3 regions of the Streptomyces brevispora genome follow, and region 2 is predicted to be linked to each of the others. Evidence: riboswitches for the same ligand, from Rfam matches in the RefSeq annotation. Region 2 holds a riboswitch; each other region holds the start of a gene.
What was found. A riboswitch is a leader RNA that binds a small molecule or an ion and turns the genes downstream of it on or off. The one in region 2 is predicted to bind cyclic di-AMP.
Positions count from the first base shown of each region.

Region 1 (6,419 bases), 2.8 Mb from region 2:
AGGTCCTCGACGTGGCTGCTCTTCGTCGAGCCGCCCGCGGCGTCCGTGCCCGCCGCGTCTCGCACGTACGCCTTGAAGGCCGCATCCCGTTCCTTCGCGTCCTTCAGATCGCGCGTCCCCATGGACTTGCCGCGGACGATCACGTAGATGAGCACGCCCAGGTACGGCAGCACCAAGGACAGGATCAGCCAGCCGGCCTTGGCCCATCCGCCCAGGTCATCGCTGCGGAAGATGTCCATGATGACGCGGAACAGAAGGAACATCCACATGACCCAGAGGAAGAACCAGAGCATGGTCCAGAAGAGGTTGAGCAGCGGGTAGTCGTCCATCGTCCACTCCAGATCATCGCGTCGAATGAGTGAATGCGAAATAATTCATACCACCGCATTTCGCCCCTCGCCCGGCGAGTTCCGTCAGCGTTGCCGGTGGGGGCGCGAGGAGTAACGTGGACGTGTCGAGGGAGGCGTGGGCCTCCGGGAGGCGGTTCGCCTCGTGACTGTGATGACGTGTCCGAACACGGACCTGCGGCGGTGCGCACGTGCGCGCGGCAGATGAGTCCGGCCGGAGTCCGGTCGGGGCCGTCGGCCGTGTCACGGTGCCGATCCCGCCGGATGGGCCGGGCGAGGTACTGGTGGCCGTACGGGGCGGCTCCGAGGCCTACACCGCATGGTCGGCGACGGCCATCGGCAGGGACGTACGCATCGTGGTCGTCGACTCCGTATCGGCACGCACCGTGGTGGTGGAGCGCTTGCCGTCCTGACCCGAGAAGTGACATCTGATCTCCTGACAGGAGTCCGCTCATGCTGTTCTGGCACGTTCCCGCCCCCAACGAGGCGATGCTCATATCGGGTTCGAAGCGGCAGACGCAGGACACGCAGTTCCGGATCGTCACCGGACACGGGAGCTTCGTCCTTCCGATCAAGCAGAAGGCGCGGATGCTGTCCCTGGCGCTTCGGGAGGCGGAGATCACCGAGGACTGCGTCACCCAGCAGGGCATCCGCCTCACGGTCCGGGCCGTTTCCGTCTTCAAGGTCGGGGACGACGCCGTGTCCATCGCCAACGCGGCACGGCGCTTCCTGTCCGAGCAGAATCAGATGGAGGAGCTCGTCGGCCGGATCTTCGCCGGACACCTGCGGTCCATCGTCGGCGGACTGACCGTGGAACAGATCATCCGGGAACGCAGCCGGGTCTCCCAGGAGGTCATCGCCGGCAGTCACGGTGAGATGGAGAAGCTCGGCATCGTCGTGGACGCCCTCCAGATCCAGGAGATCGACGATGCCACCGGGTACATCGACAACCTGGCCGCCCCGCACGCCGCCGCGGTCGCCGGTCAGGCCCGGATCGCCCGGGCCAAGGCCGATCAGGAAGCCGCAGAACGCGAGCAGCAGGCCGCCGCGCTCAAGGCCGAGTACGAGCGGGACACCGCGATCAAGAGGGCCGGGTTCCTCGCCGAGACGGAGCAGTACAACGCCCGCGCCGCCCAGGCCGGGCCACTCGCGCAGGCCAGGGCCTCGCACGAGGTCATCGAGGAGCAGACCGCGCTGGCCCAGCGCCAGGCGTCACTCGCCGCCCAGCGGCTGGAGGCGGAGGTCGGGCGACCGGCGGACGCCGAGGCCTACCGGCAGCGCACGCTGGCCGAGGCCGCCCGTGACCAGGTGAAGTTCCAGGCGGACGGAAGCGCGTACGCCGAACGGACCCTCGCCCAGGCCCAGGCGGACGCCAACACGGCCCGCGCCGTCTCGCTGCGGGACGGCAACCAGGAACTCATCGCGGCCAACCGCATCGTGGAGAACCTGCCCGCCCTGGCCGACGCCGCCGCCCGCGGGATGTCGGGAGCCAGCCTCACCGTGCTCAACGGCACCGACGGGGTCAACGAGATGGCGGCGGGAGTCGTCGGCCAGGGGCTGGCGATCCTCCAGTCGCTCCAACGCGGTACGGACCCGGCGACAGCCCAGGACGGCGACGACCGGAACCAGGACCCGACGCCCCGTATCGCCGACTCGGAATGACCCGAGCGGAAACGAACGGGACCGGCCCTACTTCTCCGGTACGGAGACGGGGGCCGGGGCCGGGACCGGTACGGAGGCCGGGACCGGGTCGCGGGTCTCGGCGGAACTCTCGGCAGCGGGCTCGGCGGGGCTCACTTCGGCCTCCGATGCCTCGGGCATCTCTGTCCCCTCGGTCGTCTCTGCCACCTCTGCCGTCTCAGTGGGTGCGGCAGCCTCATCAAGTGCGGGAGCAGCTGAAGGCGACAGCGCGGCAGCCTCCGCGCGCGCGGCCGAGGAGACCTTCCGGTGGTGCGCCAGGATCCCCACGAAGCCTGCGAGGAACCCACTGACCAGGCCGGATATCGCATGGTTGACCGCGTTGACCGACTCGCTGTCCGGAATTCCGATGATCGCGTAATTGACTCCCGCGCTCATCACCGCCCCGATCACTCCGCCGATCACACCGCTGATGACGGCACCCCGCAGCGGTGAGGCCGCAGTGGTTGCGGGGGCGGACGCGGGGGCAGGGGCGGGAGTGAGCGGTGCGGTCATCGGCGGAGGCCCTCCAGACAGGCTGCGATGAGAGACCGGGAGCGGCTTGCGGGGCGCGGTGAAATGCGTGCTCCCGGGTCTGCTCGCACGGGCAGCCCACCAGTCCGGGGGATGCAGCAGATACCTTGCGGCAGAACGCGTGTTCCTTGCAACACCTTCTCGTTTTCGACACTTTGACGTTCTTGGTCCGGTCGGCCGAACCCGGTGCGGGACTGCCTCCGCCTGTTCGGTGAGCGATCCAGTCGAATGTCAACTGGTCGACAGAGGTTGGTTGTTGCGCGGGTGGGGGTACTGGTCTCCCTTTTCTCGCAGGTGGTTGGGCCTTTCCCTCGGATGGTCGGGGTCGATCGGGGGAGTCTGTGCGGGGGCGTCATCGGGTGGGCCGGGCGGCGGGGGAGCCGCGCGAGGGGGCGGGCGCGCGGGGTGGTCATGAGTGCGTCGAACATGCCGTAGAGTTGTGTTTACCGACGCGGGGTGGAGCAGCTCGGTAGCTCGCTGGGCTCATAACCCAGAGGTCGCAGGTTCAAATCCTGTCCCCGCTACTGAAGAATCAGGCCAGGCATGCATACTGCATGCCTGGCCTGATTCGTTTGTGCGTTCGCCGGGCCACCGGCCGGTGCGACCCGCACCACGCACGTACTCCCATTGGCCGTCGATGAATCGCCCCGCCACCGTGCTCCGGGAAGTCTGGGGGTGGTGCGCGGTACCGTCCGCGGCCGTGGGCGCACCGGGTAGGAGAGCACAGGTGGGGAAGCGGGAACAGCGGCGGGGGAGGCGCGCGGGCGAGATCCGGAACCGCCGGCTCGTCCGGGCGCTGCCTGGCCTGATCATCGCCGTGGGGTTGGTGTTGGATTTGATCACCCCGCCCGCCTTCACGCCCGTTCCGCTGTTCGCCGCGGCCCCGCTGATCGCCGCGCCGTTCTTCTCGCAGATCGGCACCATCCGGGTCGGAGCCGCAGCGCTGCTGTCCTTGGCCGGGCTGCGGTTCTACGGTGAAACGCTGTTCAATGCCGTGCCGTCGATCGAGCTCCTCACCGTCCTCACCGTCTCGGTCCTCGCGGTCTACATCAACGGGGTCGTACGGCGCAGCAACGAGCAGTTGGCCTCCGCGCGAGTCATCGCGGAGACCGCCATGCGCGCGGTGCTGCCGAAGCCGCCCGACCGGATCGGCGGGCTGCAAGTGGCCGCGCGGTACGAGGCGGCCCAGGCGGACGAGTTCGTCGGCGGCGACCTCTTCTCGGTCACGGACACCCCGTACGGGGTGCGGCTGGTGGTCGGGGACGTGCGCGGCAAGGGGCTGGACGCGGTGGAGGCGGTGGCGGTGATCGTCGGCGCGTTCCGGGAGGCGGCCGAGCAGGAGCGGTCACTGGAGGGGGTGGCTCAGCGGCTGGAGCGTGCGCTGGCGCGGGAATCGGGCCGGCGCGGGGGCCTCGACGAGGCCGAGGGGTTCATCACCGCCGCGCTCGCCGAGATCCCGCCGGGCGCGACCCTGGTGCGGATCGTCAACCGCGGCCACCCCGAGCCGCTGCTGATGTACTCGGACGGGGCGCTGGACGTACTGCAGCCCGAGCTGCCCGCGCTGCCCCTGGGGATGGACCTGGGCGTGTGGCCGGACCGCGCCGACGAGTGGGCGTTGCCCGCCGGGTCGACGCTCCTCCTCTACACGGACGGCCTCTCCGAGGCCCGTAACGCCGACGGGGTCTTCTACGACCCCGCCGAGCGGCTGCGCGGACGGATCTTCCCGGGCCCCGAGGAGCTGCTGTCCGCGCTGACCGACGACGTACGGCTGCACACCGGTGGGGTGACGACCGACGACATGGCGCTGCTCGCCATTGTGCGCCCCGCCGAGGGGCAGCCGGACCGGCGCACAACCGTGAAGATCGTGGGTTTGGGAGGCGGCGCAGGGTGAAGACGAAGGGGCAGACGGGGGAGAGCGTGAGGGAACACGAGGGAATGCGACGGAGCGGACGCGGAAGATGCCACTGTCCGTAACCGTAAGGAACCCCTTCGCATAACATTTGACGCAACGTCAGAAAATAGATAACGATTGAGTGGCGATCAACTCGCCCGGTTCCACCCGGTTGTGTCCCGTAAAGTCCAGGCCGAAGATGTGAATGATCAGCTGGAACGGCTTGGAATCGGACCCGTGTGTCTATTAACGTTCGATAACGCAGCGCGGTCCCAGCCGCCGTCAGAGGCGGCACCGTGCGCGAGCGCCGAATTCCGCAAGGGAACCGGGGAACCACCTACATGGGGTGAATCGGGCATCTCTGTCTCGTTGAGAGGCGGAGGAACCCGTAGGAGACCTTCCTGCTCCGAACCCGTCAGCTAACCCGGTAGGCGAGAAGGAAGGAAAGGAGTGCGCCCCAGTGGCGTCCAACAAGCCTGCCCCCGAAGCCCCCTCATGGTTCGTGCCCGAGCACGGAAATGACTTCGGACCCGGGCCCGGTGCCAGCTACGGCACCAACCACGGAACCGAGTACGGAACCGCTTACGGATCCAGCCACGGGACCGCTTACGGAACCGCCTACGGAACCGATCGGGGCAGCGAGTTCGGCAACGGCTTCCGCGCCGACGAGGCCGAGCCGGACAAGGCGCGGGAGGAATGGAATCCCACCGAGGAGTCCATCCGCCCCGTACGCGGCAAGCACCGCGTCGCCAAGCAGCGCAACGGTCTCGCCCGTAGCTCCACCGTCCTCGGCGTCGGTGTCATCGCAGCCGTCGGCGCGGGCGGCATGGCCTCCGCGCAGAGCAGGCCGCCGGTCTCCATCTCCCTTCCCGACGCCATCTCCGACAACCTCCCCGAGGCCAGGTCCCTCCCCGGCGTCGGCGCACTGTTCTCGGGTGAGTCCGAGGCGGAGAAGGCGAAGGCCGAGACGGTTTCCGCCCCGCTGACGACGGCCGGCATCACCACCGCCGAGGCCGAGCAGGGCGCCACGGACGCCGGCGAGGCGCTCCGCGCCCGCATCCTCCAGCAGGCCGAGCAGCAGCAGGACTCCGCCGACGCCGAGGCCAGGGCGGCCGAGGAGAAGGCCGCCGCGGAGAATGCGTCCGCCGAGGCGAAGAAGCAGCAGGACGCTGCCGAGGCCGAGGTCGCCGCCGCGAAGAAGAAGGCGGCGGAGGAGGCGAAGGAGAAGGCCGAGGCACTGCGGCTCGCCAAGCTCGCCGCCAGCTACGCCATCCCCACCTCCTCGTACACGATCACCTCGACCTTCGGCGAGGCCGGTTCGCTGTGGTCCTCCGGCTACCACACGGGCCTCGACTTCGCGGCGCCGACCGGTACCCCGATCAAGGCCATCCACAGCGGCACCATCAAGTCGGCCGGCTGGTCCGGTTCGTACGGCTACCGCACGGTCCTGGAGCTCGAGGACGGCACGGAGCTCTGGTTCTGCCACCAGTCCTCGATCGGTGTCGGCGTCGGCCAGAAGGTCACCACCGGGGACACCATCGGACGCGTCGGTGCGACCGGCAACGTGACCGGCCCGCACCTTCACCTCGAGGTCCACACCTCGGACGGCGCCGGGATCGACCCGATGTCCTGGCTGCGTGCCCGGGGCCTGACGGTCTGAGCCCGCTGCACGGTCCGGAGGCGGGGTCTCCCGGCCCGCGGCCGTGGGCCGGGTCGGCGTTCCCACGGCCGCGCCGTGCGCTGCGTTGCGCTGTGGTGAGCCCTGTGCCCTCTCCGGCCACTGAACCCCGGCAGTCCTGACGCTCACCCCCCGACGTCAGGGCTGCCGGCCCGTCTGTCCGGCCTCGCGGGACTGCCATCATGGCCATGACGGCAGCCGCAGATGCGCATGGCACGGAATGCCGTAGTTGCACATGGCACGGAATAGCGGAGACGGCGGGTCGGGTTGATCCATATATGACTTCTCTTCG
Region 1 is NZ_VIWW01000001.1:3,296,866-3,303,284, forward strand. It holds gene FHX80_RS15285 (SHOCT domain-containing protein) at 1-329, opposite strand, end outside; gene FHX80_RS15290 (hypothetical protein) at 539-760, shown strand; gene FHX80_RS15295 (SPFH domain-containing protein) at 801-2,009, shown strand; gene FHX80_RS35190 (hypothetical protein) at 2,037-2,540, opposite strand; tRNA gene FHX80_RS15305 (tRNA-Met) at 3,009-3,082, shown strand; gene FHX80_RS15310 (PP2C family protein-serine/threonine phosphatase) at 3,286-4,449, shown strand; cyclic di-AMP (ydaO/yuaA leader) riboswitch at 4,745-4,898, shown strand; gene FHX80_RS15315 (M23 family metallopeptidase) at 4,910-6,109, shown strand; gene FHX80_RS15320 (aldo/keto reductase) at 6,406-6,419, shown strand, end outside.
Region 1: another riboswitch for cyclic di-AMP. It lies ahead of FHX80_RS15315 (M23 family metallopeptidase); the one in region 2 lies ahead of FHX80_RS28115 (M23 family metallopeptidase).

Region 2 (6,419 bases):
TACGGTACGACGGTCTCCGAGCTGCTCGGCGAGATCCCCCCGGAACGTGACGCGATCGTCCGCGGCCGAAAGTTCGAGGGGGCCGAGGCCGACGGCTGGATGTACCAGCAGGCCGGGGGACCCGGCCGGGCGATGCAGGCCCTGCGCGTCCGGGTTCCGCACGGCGCGCAGGGCGACCTGGTGCGCGTCCACCCCGGTGAGGAATGGCTGTACGTCCTGGCCGGGCACCTCAGGGTGACCCTCGGGGAGACCGTGCACGACCTCGCCCCCGGCGACAGCGCGCACTTCGACTCGCTCACCCCGCATCAGATCGCGGCGCCGGACCATTCCGGTGCCGAGCTGCTCTTCGTTCACACCCTGCTGCAGAGCCCCGCTGCCGAGCTGTGTCTCGGCAGCGGGATCCACCGTCGCTGAGGCGCCGTCCCCGCCGCCGGCGCGTCCGGTCGCGAGAGAGGACTGACATGTCCGATTCCGAGAACTACGACCCGCTCACGCCGGCCAGGCGCAAGGACTCCGACTCGCACGAGAGGAAGATGCCGCGCGGGCTCGTCATCAGGCTGTTCGCCTACCTGGTGGCCGGGCACGTCGTCGCCGGCTTCCTCTACCTGCTGTTCGCGGTGGGGATGAACAACCAGTAGCCGCGGGCCGTGCGGCTCGGGCGACCGGTCAGGCCTCGTCGAGGAGCCGCTCGCGCAGCCGCTCCCGCGTCTCGGGGCTGATCTTCAGCCCCTCGGAGAGGTAGCGGTCGGTGCCGCCCCAGGTCTCGTCGATCGTGGCGAAGGCCGCGTCGAGATATTCGCGGTGGGCACCGAAGAGCGGGCTGAGGAGCTCCATCACCTCGGGCGACGTCCCGGCCGCCGAGGTGTCGCTGCGGCGCACCCGGTAGCGGCGGTGGGCGTCGTTGGACTTGAGGTAGTCGGCCTCGACGGCCTCGCGCTCGACGCCCACCGCGAGCAGGGAGACCGCGATCGAGAGCCCCGCCCGGTCCTTGCCCGCCGCGCAGTGCATCAGAGCGGGGACGCTGTCCTCGGCCAGGGCGTGCAGCACGCGGCTGTGCTCGGCGGTGCGCTCCAGGATGATCGTGCGATAGGAGGCGGTCAGGCGTGCGGCTGCCTTGCCGTCGCCGAGGAGGCCGCGCAGTTCGTCTATGTCGCCGTCGCGCACCATCTGCCAGAACTCGGCGCCTTCCGCCGGATCGTTGAGCGGGATGTTCACATTGCGCACGCCGGGCAGTTCGATGTCCAGTCCGTCCAGCCTGTGGTCGGCCGCGTTGCGGAAGTCGAAGACGGTGTGCAGGCCGAGGCTTCCGAGGAACGCGGCGTCCTCGGGGGTGGCACCCGCCAGGTGACCGCTGCGGTAGAGCCGTCCGTACCGCACCCGACGGCCGTCCGACGTGGGCAGCCCGCCCACGTCACGGAAATTACGGACCCCTGCCAGCTCGGGTTCCGTCGACGGGGTCTGCGGCAGTTGCTGCGTCACGGTCACTCCTGGAGGCTCTGGCGCCGACGCGTGCCGCCGACGGGTCCACTCCCGTGACGATACGACATCGACTACTCAGGCAACCATCTCGACAACAACCCCTGAGCGGGGCCCTGTCCGGTCCCGAACCGCCACGGTTCGAGGCCGCCGCGGCACGGGCTGCGACGGGTGGTCGCGCCGCGGGACGGTCGTGTCTCCGGAGTGAACGACAGGCAGGATGTGTCCGTATTAGGGCTTTTGGTAGAACATGCCCCGCTTGCGCGGGGGGTGGCCTCCCTCTCGTGAGCGGGATCATATCCGTGACGGTGTGTGGCGGCCCGCCTGTTGGGTAATCCGTGCGCCGCGCGGAAGGCCAAGGTCGGTAATCCACGGAGTGTGACCGGAATTCCGCACAGATTTTCCGGAGCGGAATCCGGAATGGAACGTGTGGCTTGTTTCTGCCGTCCCGGCTCGCTTACGTTCAATGCCAATCCGGATGGAATGCCTAATCCTGCCGCCGTCCGGAATTCAAACCCACTCACCGTGTGGCAGGAGCGGGGGAACCAGGTAAGCCGCCGACCGGAGAGATCCGGCCGGCTTGGGGTGAAGTCGCGCCAAGCGCGACCGGGCATCTCCAGCCCGAACCCGACAGCTCACCTCGTAGGCGCCGGAGAGGGAAACCTTCATGCCCATATCGGGTAAGCACCGCAGTCCGAAGTCCAGCACCATCGCCCGTGCCGTCATCGTCGCGAGTGCCGGCGGAGCCGTCATCGCGCTTCCGCTGCTCGGCGCCACCGGCGCCGGCGCCGCGGAGCAGACCGCTCCCGTCACTCCGAAGTCGGCCGCCGCCACGCACGCCGCCCCGGCCAAGCCGGTCTCCGCCGAGCAGGCCGGCACCACGACGTACTCCGTCGTCTCCGGCGACTACCTGTCGAAGATCGCCGCCGAGCACAAGCTCAAGGGTGGCTGGGAGAAGCTGTACCAGGACAACCGCAAGGTTGTCGGCGACGACCCGAGCCTGATCTTCCCGGGCATGAAGCTGACGCTCGGCGGCCAGGCCTCGACCACCGACGCGCAGACCTCCGCGGGTGCCACCACCCCGTCGAAGGCCCCGTCCACGGCTCCGGCCAAGACCGAGTCGAAGGCCCCCGTGGCCTCCAACTCCTCGTCCTCCTCCGACGCCCAGGCGTCCAACGGAACCTCGGCCCAGGCCGCTCGGAGCACCGGCTCCGGCTACGTCCACCCGGTTCCCGGCAACCACACCACCGCCTACCGCGCCTCCGGCGCCAACTGGTCCAGCGGCAGCCACACCGGTATCGACTTCCCCGTCTCCACGGGCATCAGCGTGAAGTCGATCAGCTCGGGCACCGTCGTCACCGCCGGCTGGGGCGGCGCGTACGGCAACGAGGTCGTCGTCAAGCACGCCGACGGCCACTACTCGCAGTACGGCCACATGTCCTCGCTCTCCGTCTCGGCGGGCCAGACCGTGAGCGCGGGCCAGCAGGTCGGGCTCTCGGGTGCCACCGGCAACGCGACCGGCCCGCACCTGCACTTCGAGATCCGCACGGGTCCGTCGTACGGCTCGGACATCGACCCGATCGCCTACCTGGCGTCGCACGGAATCTACGTCTGATCCAGGTAACGCCGGTCCGGCGACCCGGACCACGGCAATACACAGAGGGACGGTGCGCGGCGGCGCGCCGTCCCTCTGCTTATTCCCCCTTTACCAAAAACTGACCGGGTGGCCTATCTCACCACCCGTCAACCCCATATTACGGTCGCGTAGGTCACATTCGACAGTGCAGGATATGCCGTTGTGGCAGACGATTCGAGAAACTTCCGACAGGGCGTCATCAACCGACAGGGCGCCATCGAGTCGTACGCGGCGATTGGCGACAGCTTCACCGAGGGAGTCGGCGACCTCGGCCCGGACGGAACATTCGTCGGCTGGGCGGACCGATTCGCGGTACTCCTCGCGGACCAGCTCCCGGACCTCGAAACGGAGCCGGGCACAAGAAGTGCCGCGCCCGGGAACTTCAGGTACGCCAATCTCGCCGTACGAGGACGTCTCCTCGACCAGATAGTCGAGGAGCAGGTGCCGCGCGCCAAGGAACTCGCCCCCGACCTGGTGAGCTTCTGCGCGGGCGGCAACGACATCATCCGGCCGGGAACCGACCCCGACGACGTGGCCGAGCGCTTCGAGCGCGCGGTCGCCGAGCTGACCGAATCGGTCGGCACCGTCATGGTCACCACCGGCTTCGACACCCGCGGCGTTCCCGTGCTGCGCCATCTGCGCGGCAAGATCGCCACTTACACCGCCCATGTGCGGTCCATCGCGGACCGCTACGACTGCCCGGTTCTCGACCTGTGGTCGCTGCGCTCCGTGCAGGACCGGCGCGCATGGGACGGCGACCGGCTGCACCTGTCGCCCGAGGGACACACCCGGGTAGCGCTGCGTGCGGCTCAGGTCCTCGGCCTCGGCGTGCCGGCCGACCCGGACCAGGAGTGGCCGCCGCAGGCGCACCGGGGAACGCTGGAGGTCCGGCGCGACGACATCCACTGGGCGCGCGAGTACCTGGTGCCGTGGATCGGGCGCCGGCTGCGCGGCGAGTCCTCGGGCGACCACGTGGAGGCGAAGCGGCCGGATCTGCTGCCGCTCTGAGGGGCCGGGCGCCGGGACGGGGTTCACCGAACGGGCGCCGCTCGGCGAACCCCGGGGCGGTGATCCCGGGAATGACGGCCGCACCCACGATTGGCGACTGACGACAACGCCGCGGGCGCAGGTCACGGGCGCCGCGACGCCGCCGTCGGTCGTGGGTGAGGCCGTCAGGGGCTCGCGCGCTCGATGAGGGACGACTGCCGGGCCGGTATGCGTTCCAGTACGCCGCCCGCGAAGACGTCGTACAGCGGCAGTGTCTCCAGATGGACGTAGCCGATGTGGCAGTCGCAGACGGCCAGCGGGCAAACCCGCGGGCCCAACGCACCCCGATAGCTTCCGTCGTAGAGATTGCCGAGCGCGGCCCGGACGAAGTGGCAGCGGCGCACCGTGCCGTCCCCGTCCACCGAGATGACCGACTCACCGGTGCGGCAGGGCAGCCCGGCCGAGCGGTGCGGGTGGCGGCTGTACGGGAACAGCGGGTCGATCTCCGTCCACCGGCCGGCCTCCTCGTCCGTATAGCTGTGCCCTTCCGCGGCGTTGACCCAGAGGTACACCTCTTCGGGGAGCGCCGCCCGCAGCCGCCGCGCCTCGTCGAGATGACCGTCCAGACCGACCACACCGACGCTGTGGCGGATCCCCAGGGACGCCAGCTCGTCGCACCGGGCGAGGAAGCGCTCGTACGGCGTCTGGCCCGGGTGGTACGTGCACCAGAGCGCGATCTTGTCCCGGCCGGTGGTGCCCGCCGCGGCCAGCCACTGCGTACGGCCGCTGAGGTTCGTCTGGATCGCCACCCGGCGGATGTGCGGCAGACGGGCGAGCTCGACCAGCGCCCGGCGGTACCAGGAACGGACCAGCGCCTCGCCCCACGGGGTGAACAGCACCGATATCCGGTCATCGGTCTGTGCCGCCGCCCACGCCGTGAACCGCTCCAGTGCGGCCCGGTCGGCCCGCAACTGCTCCCGGCTGTCGCGCCGCTTGGCGAACGGGCAGTACGGGCAGTCGTAATCGCACGAAGCGAGCGGCCCGCGGTAGAGAATCGTCAGGTCCATGAGGGACTCACTTCAGCTCGTACGAGGCCATCGCGGCCCGCACGGCGGGGGAGAAGAGGTCGGGGCCCAGGGCGTCGGAGTGCGCGAGGCCCTCGGGCGACAGGCGCAGCAGCCCGGAGTCCGCCCCGTCCGGATCGAGCCAGCCCCGGTGCTCGAACAGGGACAGCTCCTCGCGGAAGTCCTCGGCCGGCCAGGTACCGAACCGCTCGTGGTAGTCCGACAGCCGCAGCCCCTCGGCCTGGAGGACCGACTGGAGGAGATGCCGGCGGCGCGCCTCACCGTCGTCGGTGAACCGGCCCACCTCGGCGTGCGAGAAGTCCTCGGTCGCCGTGTAGCCGTCGATGATCGCCCGTACTTCCCGCATCTCCACGGCGTAGTCGAAGGAGTAGTGCAGCCGAGAGGTGTACGAGCGGGCGCCGCAGCCCAGCCCGATCATGCCGTCGGTCTGGCACGCGTAGTCGTCGGGGCCTCCGGCCTGCGGCGCGTCGGCGCGGCGGAACATCCGCATCGACACCTGCTCGTAGCCGTGGGCGAGGAGATGATCGCGGCCCGCGCGGTACAGCCGCAGCCGCTGTTCGTCCCAGGCGGAATCCGCGTCCGCGGCCGAGGCGCCGATCCTGCCCAGGCCGGTCAGCGGACGTACGTACAGCGGGTAGAGGTACAGCTCCTCCGGCCGCCACTGGAGGGCCGCGTCCAGCGAGGCGCGCCAGCTCGCCGCGGTCTGTCCGTCGATGCCGTAGATCAGGTCGATGTTGAGGACCGGGATGCGGGCCTCCCGGATCAGCCCGAGCGCCGCCTCCACATCCGCACGGCGCTGCGGACGGACCGCCGCCCGTGCCTCGGCCTCGACGAAGCTCTGCACACCGATGCTGATCCTGGTCGTTCCCCGGTCGGCGAGGACGGCCAGCCGGTCGGCCGTCGCGGTCGACGGCGACGTCTCGACCGACAACGGCACCGACCGGAGATCGGCGCCCATGCGCTTCTCCGCGATGTCGCACAGCCGGTCCAGCTCGCCCGCCGTCAGGAAGGTGGGGGTCCCGCCGCCGAACGCCGCCGCGGCGAAACGCACCGGCTCCGTGTCTCCCAGCGCGTCCCGTACGGCCGTCGCCTGCCGGTCCAGCGCGTCGAGGTACCGGGTGGTGAGCTCGTCGGGGGCCCCGATGCGGGTGAAGAGGTTGCAGAACCCGCAGCGGACCTCGCAGAACGGTATGTGGAGATAGAGCGAGAGCGCGTCCTTGCGTTCCCCGGCCCAC
Region 2 is NZ_VIWW01000001.1:6,112,614-6,119,032, forward strand. It holds gene FHX80_RS28105 (helix-turn-helix domain-containing protein) at 1-414, shown strand, start outside; gene FHX80_RS34875 (DUF6126 family protein) at 462-638, shown strand; gene FHX80_RS28110 (tyrosine-protein phosphatase) at 667-1,479, opposite strand; cyclic di-AMP (ydaO/yuaA leader) riboswitch at 1,984-2,140, shown strand; gene FHX80_RS28115 (M23 family metallopeptidase) at 2,144-3,091, shown strand; gene FHX80_RS28120 (SGNH/GDSL hydrolase family protein) at 3,275-4,120, shown strand; gene FHX80_RS28125 (STM4011 family radical SAM protein) at 4,285-5,166, opposite strand; gene FHX80_RS28130 (STM4012 family radical SAM protein) at 5,174-6,419, opposite strand, start outside.

Region 3 (6,419 bases), on a different contig from region 2:
CGACATTGCCGGTACCCCAGACCACCGTGGAAATCATGCGGCGGAGGGTAGCGCGCGGGATGAAAGGTTCATAGTGCCATCGCCCACCCGGTTGAGGAGGGCGGCCGGGGCAGGCCCGCAGGCTCCGCCCCGGCCGGCCGGCTTCCCGGCTGTCCCCGCCCGAGAGCCCCTTCAGGGAGTCCCACAGCACGACGATGCCGCCCGTGTCGGTCACCGGCTCGACGTCCTCGCCGGGCAGACCGACGACCGCGTCGTCGTAGCCGTCCCCGTCGAGGTCGCCGGTGGCGAGAGCGCCACCGAAGGCGTCACCCGCCTCGGCGGCCCCCGGCACCCCGGGGGTGCTCTGGCTGAACACCACGGGCAGGCAGGTCCCGATGCCCGACGCCGCGCCGTACCGAACGGTCACGTAGCCCGCGTCTGACCGCCTACGCGGCGCAAGGGTCGTACGGCCATGCGAAAGGGGTGGGAGGGAGCCGCTCGGCTCCCTCCCACCCCTGCGCCCGGCTCCTCCCGAGGGCGGAGCCGTGTGACGTCAGTAGGCCCCGAAGACGTTGTCGATCGAGCCGTACGTGGCAGCTGCGTAGTTGCACGCGGCGGTGATGTTGGCGACGGGGTCGAAGATGTCCATCGACGTGCCGGGTACGTGGTAGGCCTGGAAGGTGGGCTGGATGACCTGCAGGAGGCCCTTCGAGGGCGTGCCGGCGGCGGCGTTCGAGTCCCAGTTGTTGACGATCTTCGGGTTGCCCGAGGACTCGCGGATGATGTTGCGGTAGATGCTGTCGTAGCTGCCGGGGATGCCGTGCTGGGCCATCACGGCCAGCGACTCCTTGATCCAGCCGTCGAGGTCGTTGGTGTACGACGTCGCGGCCGGCGCGGGAGCGGTGGCCGCGGTCTTCTGCGCGACGGGCGTGGCCGTCCGCTGGGAACGGTCGGCGCGGTCGGCCGACTGCGAGGCCTCGGCCGCGGGCTTGGACTCAGTCGTGGGCTGTGCCTTCGATTCGGCCGTGGGGGCCGCCTCGGGCGCTGTGGCCGCGGACTTGGCACCGATGGTCAGCTTGAGGCCCACGTGAATCAGATCGGGATTTCCGCCGATCGCACTCTGATTGTCCTCGTAGAGCCGCTCCCAGCCGCCACTGAGGGAATACCCCAGGGCGATCTTGGAAAGTGAATCACCGGAGACCACGGAATAGATGGTCGGCTCCGCATCGCGGACGGCAATTTCCTTGGCAGCAACGGAAGTCGAGGCCTTCGCCTTTTCCGCGGCGACGGAGTGCGCCGGTGCGGCCGAAGCCGACCCGGCCCCGATCAGGGGGAGCGCGAGAACGACTCCGCCCGTGCTCACGGCGATGAAACCGCGGGTCAGGGAGGTGGACTTGGAACGACGGTGCTTACCCATGATGGGCATGGCGCATTTCCTCTCCGCCGCCTGCGAGGTGAGCTGTCGGGTTCGGACTGGAGATGTCCGGCCGCACGTGATGGCGACTTCACCCCTAGCCGCTCCGGATACCGGACCGGCGGCAAAACTGGGTCCCCCGCTCCTGCCGTACGCGAGTGGGTTGGGTCACCGGACGGCGGCAGGATTCGGCGTTCCATCCGGATTGACGGTGACCGTAAGCGAAAGGCGCCGAGCGAAACAAGCCCTGAATTCCGAATCCCAATTGATTCGCAAGATCAACTAAAGGAAACGCTCACAATCAGGCCTCGCCGAGGAAGTCAATTCTCTTGGCGCGACAGGGAACCGAAGCCCGATACCCCGCGTGCGGGGCCGGAAAAGTGACGCTGACCACTGCGCCCGAAAGGGGCGGTTTGATGGATTTGATAGCGTTTGGTTAGTAGAAAACTACCCAAGGAGGTTCATTGCGATTTATTCGTAGCAATTGCCCCCAATCAAGACATTTGGGTGTCTCGGGGAGTCGGCCTGCCCGGACTCCGGGCAGGCTCGGCATCGGTCGGCGCCCCACCCGCCGCTCACGGCCGCAGCCGGCGCCGACGGCCTCCGGTGCAAGATGCCGTTCGGGCGCTTCGAGTACTTCGAGCGCTTCGCCGAGCCTGGTGTCGACGACGCGGGCGCGGTGAAGCCGGGCACGGTGGGCACGGCGAAGCAGAGTGCGGTGAAGCCGGGCGCGAACCCCAGTCACCGCACCGACGCGGAACTCCGCACCATCCGCCGCAAGGCGCTACCGGCTTCCGCCCCCGCGTCGGAGCTGCGCCGAAAGGTGATGCTGCAGCGGCTGACCTACCGCCGCGAGGTCATGGACGAATTCGAGCGTGCCGTCGTCCGTCAGGGTGTAGCGGCGACGGGTGGCGCCGACCTCCTTGGCGGTGGGTGCGAGGGCGACCTGATGGCTGGCGAGGTCGGCCACGCCGTCGACCGCGTGGCCCGTCAAGATCTCCGCGACACCGGTGGGCTGAGTGATCAACGCCTCCACGTGCCCGTCGGGCTGCATCCGCCACCAGCCGCTCTCCCGTGCCGACGGCCGCAGCGGGGCGCCGTCCGCGTCGAGCAGCCAGGCGCGCGCCTCGTAGTGGAGGAAGGGCCGCCCGTCGTGGCTGAAGGTGACCTCCTGCGCGTACCGGAACTCCCCGGCGAGCGTCGGGTATCCGCCGCGGCCCCGCCCGGCCCAGGTGCCCAGGAAGCCGGCCAGCGGTGCGAGCAGCGGATGCGGGGCAGGCGCTTCGTCCGGTCGGAACGCGTCGGGGTACGGGTGTTTCCGGGCGGGGTCGAACATCTTGCGAGCTCCTGGGTCGGGGACGGTGCCGGTGCCGGGTGGCACCGTAGGACCAGTGAACGCGAGGAAGCCGATGCCACGCCTTCACGCACCGCGCCTTTGACAGGGAGTCACTCCTCCTGACGGAAGTCCATCATGCAGAACACCTTGACGTAGCGGCGTTCACCGACAGCGACGAAGCCGGGCAGGCGCCCGTATTCGGTGAAGCCCAGCGCCCGGTAGAGGTGCAGTGCACCGCTGTTGTCGCCGCGGACATCCAGCGTGAGGACCTCGATCCCCGCCCGTCGGGCATCGTCGATCAGGGCGGCGGTCAGTGCCCGGCCGATACCACGGCCCTGGGCGGACGCCGCCACCGCGATCTTTTCGAGATCGGCGTGCGGACGATGGGTAGGCCGCGTGTGGCGCAGCCAGTACCCCACCCCGACCAGCTCACGGTCCAGATACGCGGCACGCAGGGCGGCATCACCCGCGTGCACCGCGGAGAAGACGTGGTCGAGGAGTTCCGCCACCTCGTCGTACGACGGGGGATCAACCCACCCCAGCGCGGCGCCTTCACGGACCAGGTCCGCCAGGATCCGATGGACCGACACCGCGAACCGGGCCCGCAGGTCCGGATCAGACGTCGGCTCCGTCGCGTCCAGGACGACGGGTTCAAGGGTCCCACCGCCGTTCGAAGCCGTGTTCATGACCCGCAGCCTAACCAACCCTCACCCAGCGAAATACCTGGACACCTTCCGCGGACAGACGAGAGCAGCGGAGAACCGCGGACCGACCGGGCGAACTTCGTTGATCGGTCCGCGGAAACCCTGGGGGGTGGGTCAGTTCCAGCGGTCCTGGTTGATGAAGTGGCTGAAGCCGCGCCAGGAGTTGGGTCCCATCACGCCGTCGATGGGGCCGGTGTAACCGTTCTGGGCGGCCAGGCGTTGGACGGCGGCCCAGGTGTTGGTACCGGGTACCCCGTCGATGGGGCCGGTGTAACCCCAGTTACGCATGTTCCGCTGGAGCGCGGCGTAGGTGTTGGGCCCCGGTACCCCGTCGATCGGACCGGTGTAACCCGACTCGATCCGCAACCAGTTCTGCGTCCGCTTCCACATCACCGCACCGGGAACACCGTCCTGCTCCGTCGACGTCTTCGGCAGCCCGCCTCCGCCGCCCCCGCCCAGGTAGTCCAGCGGGTTGACCCGGGTGCCGCCCGGGGTGATCAGGTGCCAGTGCACGTGTGGTCCGGTGGAGCTTCCCGAGCCCGGGGCTCCGACGGCGCCTCCTGAGTACCCGACGATCCCTCCCTTGCCGACCGAGGCGCCGTTGCCCAGCAGGAACTGGGACAGGTGCATGTACTGCGTCCGGTACCCGTCGCCGTGGGTGATGGTCACCGTGTGTCCACCGGTACCGTTGTTCGGAATGTTCGTGATGACACCGGCACCCGCAGCCGGCAGCGCGGTGCCGACGCCCATCCCGTAGTCGAGTCCGCCCAGCGAGCCGTCGTTGAGGTGGTCCTGCCAGGTACCGGTCATCTGATATCCGCTGAACGGGTTGTAGATGTCCAGCGCCTGGGCGGCGTTCCCCGAGAACAGCACGCCGCCGGCCGCCAGACCGAGCGTGGTGACCGAGCCGCGCAGCAACATGCGCCGGCTCATCTCGATCCGCGGCCGGACCTCCTGGCCGCCGTCGGGCCCATGGCTCTTGTGCACGGCAACTCCCTTGTTATTACTACGACTTGACTTGCCAGAGCGAGGCGGAGTCACGGTAGCCTACGCGCATAGATTTTGATAAAAACATGACAGATTCGCTACTGAGAGTCCCACCCTCACCGGCGGAACCATGCGCAGGTGTGGTGATGTGGAAGCGGACGCAGAACTGGTTGCGGATCGAGTCGGGTTACACCGGTCCGATCGACGGGGTACCCGGTACCAACACCTGGACCGCCGTCCAACGCCTGGCCGCCCAGAACGGTTACACCGGCCCCATCGACGACGTGATGGGACCCAACTCCTGGCGCGGCTTCAGCCACTTCATCAACCAGGACCGCTGGAACTGACCCACCAACGCTGGAACTGACCCACCCCCGGAGCACCCGCCGAGCCGTCCGGGACGAGGGAACCGGCCGAACCTGCGGCACAAAAAATCCCCGGTCCGCAATTGCGGACCGGGGATTTTCCCGGGTATATTGAGCGTTTCTGTGTGCCCACAGAAAAGGCCCCTCAATGGGGGCCGCTAAGAAAAACCATATCCGGCAGGGAGCCATTTTGTCAACTCGGGAAAGCTCCGAATTGCAGAAGGAGCAGGGATTCGTCGACCGGCTCTACGACCGTGTCGATGCGCTGCGCGGAGCAGCCGCCCAGCACGTCCAGGACGCGCTGACGCCGGTCGGAACCGGCCTGCAGGCCCGACACGAACGCGATGTGCTCGTCGCTGAACGCTCAGGTCTGCTGGCCGCCCTGAATGCCGTGGACGGCTCGCTGTGTTTCGGCCGCATCGACCTCTCCGACGGCACGGCGCACCATATCGGCCGTGTCGGAATCCGTGAGGACGACACCGCACACACCCCTGTGCTGATCGACTGGCGCGCGCCGGTGGCCCGCCCCTTCTATCTCGCCACCGGTCACACGACCATGGGGCTGCGTCGGCGCCGGCACATCACCACCGAGGGCCGCACCGTCACCGAGCTGCACGACGAGATCCTCGACCTCGGCGACCGTGAGCGCACCGGATTCGAGGACCCGAGCGGCGACGCCGTGCTGCTCGCCGCCGTGAACTCCGCCCGTACCGGCCGCATGGGCGACATCGTGCGGACCATCCAGGCGGAGCAGGACCGCATCATCCGCGCCCCGCACCGCGGTGTCCTCGTCGTCGAGGGCGGCCCCGGTACCGGCAAGACAGCGGTGGCACTGCACCGGGCTGCCTTCCTGCTGTACGAGCACCGCGAGCTGCTCGCCAAGCGCGCCGTCCTGATCGTGGGCCCCAACCCGGCCTTCCTGCGCTACATCGGCGAGGTGCTGCCCGCGCTCGGCGAGACCGGTGTCCTGCTCGCCACGCAGGCCGAGCTCTTCCCCGGGGTCCACGCCCATGGCACCGACACGGGCCGCGCAGCCGCGGTCAAGGGCGGTGCGGCGATGGCGGAGGCGCTCGCCCTCGCCGTCCGGGACCGGCAGCAGCTGCCCGAGCCCGGCGCCCCGCTGGTCATCGCGCACGACGACGGCGATCTCGTCCTCGACTGGGAGATCGCCTACGAGGCCCGGCAGGCGGCCCGGGACACCCGGTTGCCCCACAACCTCGCCCGCCCGCACTTCGCCTTCCGGATCATCGACGCCCTCACCTCGCAGCTCACCGAACGCATCGGCGCCGACCCGCACGGCGGTCCCAACTTCCTCGGCCCCGACGACATCGCCCAGCTCGGCAGGAACGTCGCGCTCAGCAAGGAGGTGCACGCCGCCGTCGACGACCTGTGGCCGCCCCTCACCCCGGAGCGGTTCCTCACCGACTATCTGGCCGACCCCGTGTACGTACCGGACGAGGACGCCGACGCTGTCCGCCGCGCGCCCGGCGAAGGAACATGGACCCCTGCCGACGTCCCGCTGCTCGACGAGGTGGCGGAACTCCTCGGGGTCGACGACAGCGCCGAGCGGGCCGCCGCCGAGGCCGAGCGCCAGGAGCGGATCGCGTACGCGCAGGGCGTTCTGGAGCTGTCGA
Region 3 is NZ_VIWW01000002.1:110,922-117,340, reverse strand. It holds gene FHX80_RS30115 (NAD(P)H-dependent amine dehydrogenase family protein) at 1-37, opposite strand, end outside; partial or broken gene FHX80_RS36885 (hypothetical protein) at 236-331, opposite strand; gene FHX80_RS30110 (LysM peptidoglycan-binding domain-containing protein) at 533-1,405, opposite strand; cyclic di-AMP (ydaO/yuaA leader) riboswitch at 1,409-1,597, opposite strand; gene FHX80_RS30105 (nitrobindin family protein) at 2,178-2,729, opposite strand; gene FHX80_RS30100 (GNAT family N-acetyltransferase) at 2,840-3,415, opposite strand; gene FHX80_RS30095 (peptidoglycan DD-metalloendopeptidase family protein) at 3,548-4,420, opposite strand; gene FHX80_RS30090 (hypothetical protein) at 4,567-4,767, shown strand; gene FHX80_RS30085 (HelD family protein) at 5,000-6,419, shown strand, end outside.
Region 3: another riboswitch for cyclic di-AMP. It lies ahead of FHX80_RS30110 (LysM peptidoglycan-binding domain-containing protein); the one in region 2 lies ahead of FHX80_RS28115 (M23 family metallopeptidase).